2 regions of the Pseudoalteromonas sp. 1_2015MBL_MicDiv genome follow, and region 1 is predicted to be linked to the other one. Evidence: predicted binding sites of a transcription regulator. Region 1 holds the regulator's gene; the other holds the start of a gene.
What was found. The regulator MetJ, encoded in region 1, represses methionine synthesis genes. The targets are predictions, from matches to a motif close to TAGACGTCTAGACGTCTA.
Positions count from the first base shown of each region.

Region 2: the regulator MetJ is predicted to act here: its motif matches at 1,580-1,597, upstream of AOR04_RS13305 (methylenetetrahydrofolate reductase).

Region 1 covers NZ_CP012737.1:410,707-414,134, reverse strand. Annotated here, with positions in the region: gene metL (bifunctional aspartate kinase/homoserine dehydrogenase II) at 1-450, opposite strand, end outside; gene metB (cystathionine gamma-synthase) at 456-1,703, opposite strand; gene metJ (met regulon transcriptional regulator MetJ) at 1,993-2,316, shown strand; gene AOR04_RS22055 (DNA-methyltransferase) at 2,413-3,321, opposite strand; gene AOR04_RS21995 (DNA methyltransferase) at 3,315-3,428, opposite strand, start outside.
Region 2 covers NZ_CP012737.1:2,984,106-2,987,533, forward strand. Annotated here, with positions in the region: gene AOR04_RS13300 (M16 family metallopeptidase) at 1-1,381, opposite strand, end outside; gene AOR04_RS13305 (methylenetetrahydrofolate reductase) at 1,641-2,597, shown strand; gene AOR04_RS13310 (SIR2 family protein) at 2,665-3,428, opposite strand, start outside.

The DNA.
Region 1 (3,428 bases):
ATTTAATGTAAATAAAGCACGCGCATCGTGAACACACGCATCAACATTAAGCTCCTGCAGGTAAGCAGCGAGTACGCGTGCTGACCATAACTCTCCATGAGCAAGCAATTGGGCTTCTTGTAGCTGCCCTGTTTGCGCTAACAGCGTTATTGTTGATAGCTCTTCATTCAATATTTTTAGAGCGTTACGCTTTGTATTAGCTTGTAATAACTGCTCTATTAAATCTATTTGATGATTATTTAACTGTAATAAAATATCAGCAATTACATGTGTATCTTGCTGCTGGTAACTTTGCCATAACTTAACTAGTGTATCGGTTGTTTTCCCAGCTGCTGATACCACAACGCAATCACCAGGTTGTGTGTGCTCTAATATAATACCCGCAACACTTTTGTAACGCTGCGCTGAACTTAAACTCGAACCGCCAAATTTATGTATATTTTTAGTCATGTTAGTTACCAAAGCGCGGGGTAAGCGGCACTTAACTTAGCATCACCGCTCGATGTTCCCGCACCTTTAGTTAATCGATTTGTATTGTTTTTTCTGCCAGGTTTTACAAGTGTAAATACACGTTCAAGATCTGCTAATAAATCTTCAATGTCTTCTATTCCGACAGAAACACGAATAAGCGTATCACCAACGCCGGCTTCTAAGCGCGCTGTTGCATCCATCCCTGCATGCGTCATGGTAGCAGGGTGGCATATTAAGCTCTCAACGCCGCCTAGCGACTCAGCTAAACTAAAGTTATGTAGACTAGTTAAAAAAGCCGCAGCATCGTTTATATCGCCTTTAATATCAAAGCTAACCATGCCACCAAAACCAAGCTGCTGTGCTTTCGCTAATTCATGTTGGGGGTGCGACTCAAGCCCAGGGTAATAAACTTGGCTAACGAACTCAGATTCTTCGAGATACTTAGCTATTGCTAATGCATTTTCTTGATGCTGCCTTAATCGCACATTTAAAGTACGTAAACCACGAAGCGTTAAATAGCTATCAAAAGGTGCCCCTGTGATACCAATGTTATTAGCCCACCAAGCAAGCTCGTCACCGATCTCTTGTGTTGCAGCAATAACAGCACCGCCCACTACATCTGAGTGTCCGTTAATATATTTAGTGGTTGAATGCACCACAATATCTACACCAAACTTAATCGGATTTTGTAAAGCAGGCGATAAAAATGTATTGTCAGCGGCCACCAGTGCGCCACACTGCTTAGCAATATCAGTAACCGCTTTAATATCAGTTAAACGTAGTACAGGGTTACTTGGTGTTTCAATCCAAATGAGTTTTGGTTTAATTACTAATATTTTTTGAAGACTTTCTGGTTTTGTTAAATCTAAAACCTCAAGCTTTAGCAAGCCACGCTTTTGCAGGGACGTAAATAAACGGTAGCTTCCACCGTAGCAGTCGTGTGGGATCACTAACGTGTCGTCGTGATTAAGCAGCTGAGTTGCTAAGTGTACAGCCGCCATGCCTGTGGCTGTAATTATGCCGCGTACTCCACCTTCGAGCTCAGCAAGGGTCTCGGCTAAGATATCGCGGTTAGGATTACCGCTGCGGCCATAATCATATTGGCGTTTAGTATCAAAATCGGCAAACGAATAAGTAGTCGATAAATAGATTGGCGCGACCACTGCACCGTGGTGTTTATCGGCTTCAACGCCACTACGGACCGCAATGGTTGCTTTGTTTTTTTCGCTCATATTCGTCACCTGATTAATTTGGATGTTTAGACGTCTAAAAGAGTAGTTTATTCAATTTGGGAAGTCAAAGTATTTTAAAGCTCTAGATAGCTAAAAATTAAAGTGTTCTTTGAAAATTACGTGCTTAAACTTGTTAAAAAGTAGTTATATTTGCATTCACATTGAGCTTATTAAGGTAGATCTGTATCTATTATTTGACTATCTTTTTTAAATCGATAGAATTTCAAGCATATTTACACGCTTTTTATGGCGTGTAAGAAATTAATAATCTGAGGCAACGATACATCTTATGGCTAAATGGAATGGTGAGTATATTCACCCATACGTAGAACACGGGCAAAAATCAGGGCATGTGAAGAAAGTCACCGTTTCAATCCCGTTAAAGGTCCTGAAAGTTTTAACTGACGAGCGTACTCGTCGTCAAGTTAAAAACTTACGCCACGCCACAAACAGTGAGTTACTATGCGAAGCATTTTTACATGCATTTACAGGCCAACCCTTACCAAGCGATGAAGACCTGAGTAAAGATAATATAGAAAAGATACCTGTAGAGGCTAAATCGATAATGGAAGAAATGAAACTAAATATACCTGACTTAAATGATCTTAAATAAAATTCAGATATTTCAATCCACGCAGTTCAAAACTAGTAAATTACCAACAGATATAAAAATATTTAGTTGGTAATTAAGAGCTAACTCTATGTGTACTTAAATATAAATTTTCGCTAATTGTCGAGATAATTCTAAGGCAGGTGAAATAATAATACTCATACCAAAATTTTCTATATCCATCTTATAAAGCTCATTTTCATCTGACGTTTGTATTAAAAAAGCCTTTTTAGCTTTTTTTGTTTTCATCGCATTACTGAGCAATTTTATAGCTTCCCCTAAAGTTTCATTATCTTTTTGCACTTTTACAAGTACAGGGGTTCCTTCATATTGCTTAATAAGAATTGCATCTATCCCTTTATTCCTTTGTATCGGATTAAATTCAATACCTTTTAGAAAATTAAGGACTGAATGTTCGACATTATTATAAGAATCACGGCCATTTTTAAGAAGGTTTGACTCTGTTTTTATTGGGTTATCTATTCTATCTTTACTTAAATTTACCGCATCTAAAGATTCATCTATACCTATAAAATTCCTACCTAGAAGCTTTGCTGCAACACATGTTGTACCGCTTCCGCAGAAAGGATCTAAAACAATATCACCTTCAGCAGTAACAAGATTAATTACTTGTTCTAAGAGTAAAAGAGGCTTTTGAGTCGGATAGCCAACCCGCTCTTTTGCCTTAGGATTCAAATAAGGAATATCCCAAACATCACTTAACGGAACACCTTTTTTTTCAGCGCCGTTTATTGAATTACCTAAACTGTCCTTATCATAAACAGACTTATTATGCCTATCCCTAGTTCTTCGCTGAAGTATTTGATCAATATTCGTAGTCTCTGAATATGGTTTATAAAGTGTATTAAATTTGAAGTCTTTAGTTTTAGAGTAGAAGTATATATTTTGGTGGCTAGGTAACAGCCCTTTCTTAGAATTAGACCACCTTTTATAAGCCCAAATGATTTCAGACTGAAAGTTCTTGGCTCCAAAGATATGATCTAACAACCCCTTATAATATGCTCACCGCTCTTATCGCAGTGAACAAAAATAGAGCCGCTATCTTTTAATAAAGAATGCATTAACTTTAAGCGTTTTTCCAAAAACTTTGCATA
Region 2 (3,428 bases), 1.4 Mb from region 1:
CAAGTGCCGACATTGTTAATGTGGTACGTGCGTTATCAGTAAAGTATTTATTAGCAACGGCTTTAATATCTGCGCTGGTAATGTTATCTGCCGATTTATACAGCTGGTTTATAACCTCAGGATCGCGCTCAAAATGCATGTAGCTGGCAAGGGTTGATGCAATCGCTTGCGATGAGTCTAAGCCATTAATAAAGCTGTATTTAAGGTTCGATTTTAAATCACTCAACTTTTGCTCATCAACAAGCTCAGTGCGTGCTTTTGCATAAGTTCGGTTAATGGCATCGCGTGCAGTGGCTAAATCATCTGCGTTTTCTACTTTAACAAATACGTGTAATAAACCCGGATCTTTAGTCTCTGGGTTATAGGTAAACATTTGGCTGGCAATTTGTTTGTCGACCACTAGCTCTTGATATAAATCTGAATTATTTGAAAAATAAAGCTGTGAGATTAAATCAAGTGCCGCTCTGTCTTTTTTAGCAGGCTCCCACGCAGCGCCTTTGTACGATACGAGTAACCAATGCCCTGGTAGTGCTTCATCTTGCTGGTGCAAATATTTTGGTGCTTGTTGAACAGGCTCTGCTTTAATGTCAGCAACATAGTTACCCTTTTTCCAGCTTCCCCAATGCTTTTTAACCATTGCCATTGTTGCTTGCGGGTCTACATCGCCCACAATAACCAGTGACACATACTCAGGCTTATAAAATTTAGCAAAAAATTCTTTACCGTACGCCATTTGATCAGGCATGGCTTCTATGTCTTTAAAAAAGCCCATAGTGGTGTGTTTATAAGTGTGCTTGTCAAACGCTTCTTCGCGCACAGCACTTAATAATTTACGAATTGGGCTCGCGTTGTTTTTTAAGTACTCACCTTTTACCGTTTGTGCTTCTGTTCTAAATTGCTCTTCGGTGTAGGTCAAGTTTTGAAAAACATCAGCTTCAAGCTCAAGTACTTTATCTAGATGCTGTTTTGAAAAGTTTAAATGGTAATTTGTGTAATCATTTGTTGTATAAGCGCGGTTATCAACACCTGAATTTTTTAATATGTCTGAGTACACATCTTCAGGGTATTTTTTTGAGCCTTTAAACATCATGTGTTCAAAAAAGTGAGCAAAGCCTGTTTTGCCTTCTTCAACTTCGTTACGCGATCCAACCGATACCGGAATTTGCAGCGACACTACATCAGGGTAATCGGTTTTAACAACCATGACACGTAAGCCGTTTTCTAGCTCTTCAATTAAGTAATCTTGTGAAAAAACACGGTCATCAGCTTTATTTACTTGTTCTTGTTGTGCTGTTGTTTGCGCGCTTTGGTTTTGTTGCATGGCGCAACCCGTTAACGCCAGCGATACCGCTAAGCTGGTTGCTAATAATTTAAATTTCATTGTTGTCCCTTTTTAAATTGAGCAAATTTTTTGTCAGATTTAACACTAACTCACCCTCGATTATGCCCCAAAGCCAATAAATATAAGAGTCCCAAGGGAATTTATTATGTAAACAACTGTGTCAATTATAAATAATGGGAACAAACACTATGAATAAACATCATGTTAGTTGAAAAACTTTCACCAAATAAATCTATCTAGACGTCTAAATGGCTGCTATATTAAATCCATCAAAACAAACTTAGCTGGAATGAGGATTATGGCTTTATCACTAAAAGAGAAGATAGTGGACACCAATCAAGGTGTTTATCTTATTGGTACTACCCCGCCTAAAATTGGCACCGATAAAGCGCAATTAAAAACCATTGCAGAAAAGCTATTAGGTCGCTTACACGAAATTGAATACGACGGCGTAATAATTTACGACATTCAAGACGAAAGCAGTCGAACTAACCAAGACCGCCCATTTGCGTTTAAACAAACCGTTGATCCGCGTGAATACAGCCATTTACTTCGTAATTTATCTGCACAAGATGTGATTACTTATAAAAGTGTGGCGCAGCGTGGCGTAGGCGAATTTAAAGATTGGCTAAGTGAAACTAAAAACGACTACGATTTACAAAATGTTGTTTTAGTAGGTAGCCCATCATCGATAGGCGATATAAAGCTAAGCCTGCCAGATGCGTATAAAGCGATGGCTGAGCAATCAGATGATTTCTTTTTAGGTGGCGTTACGATTGCCGAGCGCCATTCAAGTAAACGAAATGAGCACGAACGATTAATAGAAAAAACAGCACAAGGTTGTCAGTTTTTTATATCGCAAGCTGTTTACGATGCACAAGCTACTATAGAGCTAATCACTAGCTACGCACGTACTTGTAAAGCACAGGGTATTACACCTCAACGTATTATATTAACGTTTACCCCGTGCGGCGGCGAAAAAACCTTAGAGTTTATGCAATGGTTGGGTATCTCAGTGCCAGAGGCAACTAAATGGCGCATGCTTGATGCAGACAATACATTAAGTGAATCAGTCCGTATTTGCCGCGAAAACCTCGACTTAATACTTAAAAGCTGTGCGCATTTAGATGTACCGCTGGGCTTAAATATTGAAAGCTTAACAAACCGTAAAGAAGAAATTGACGCGTCAATTAACCTATACCGTTTATTAAAAGCAATAATGGAATTGAACCTTGCGGAAAAGCTAATAGCTTAAAGGCTAGGTGAGAGCTAATTAACACCCTTCTTGGCAAGCCTCATGGCTTGCTTTTTCGTTACTTATTTTACACAGTTTCAGACATTAGCTTAATTTTACTTATTGCAGACATATACATACTTTTATAGTCGTCATTTATAACTTTTATGTTTACCACTTCAACATTGAATGATTTGAGTAATTCTGATTTTTCCCGCTCAATCTGATTCGTATAAAAATATATTTTGTTATCCACTAAATTATCAGCGGCAAAACGAGCTCGCTTATTAAGTAACCACCAAATATCAGTTTCGCTGTAATCAAGGGAGAGCCCAATAATATGAATATTTGAAGAAAAGAAAAGATCAATCCATGACGTAAAACAATAACTACTTTTTTTTAATTTAGTCGACATTGGCTCTACGCTTTGATTTTTACCATCAACTATATGTTTATAAGTACCTTTAACATAGGATTCAATTTTACTAACTGAGCCACAGTAATGGTCTAATCCAAGCATAATTGATTTAGGATGTTCTATTTCTCCGTGAATACTCCATAAGTATTTAACATTTTTATTTAAATTATATTCTCTCTTTCGCCTTAGGCTATAAATATCTTCGGTACTTAATTTTTGAGCATTAATTTTTAAAGCCTTTTCAAAAGCATAATCGTAATTGGTCGTTAAGTAATTATTAATATCTAGCGATACTAGTTTTTCAAAAACCTCATTAGAACCTTGTGACTTCATTGCATCCGCAATAGTATTTTTAATATCAACTTCATCAGCTTTCTGACTATGTTCTGGAATATGCTTTTCCATGAAAACTCTCTCATAAACCACCGTATTTG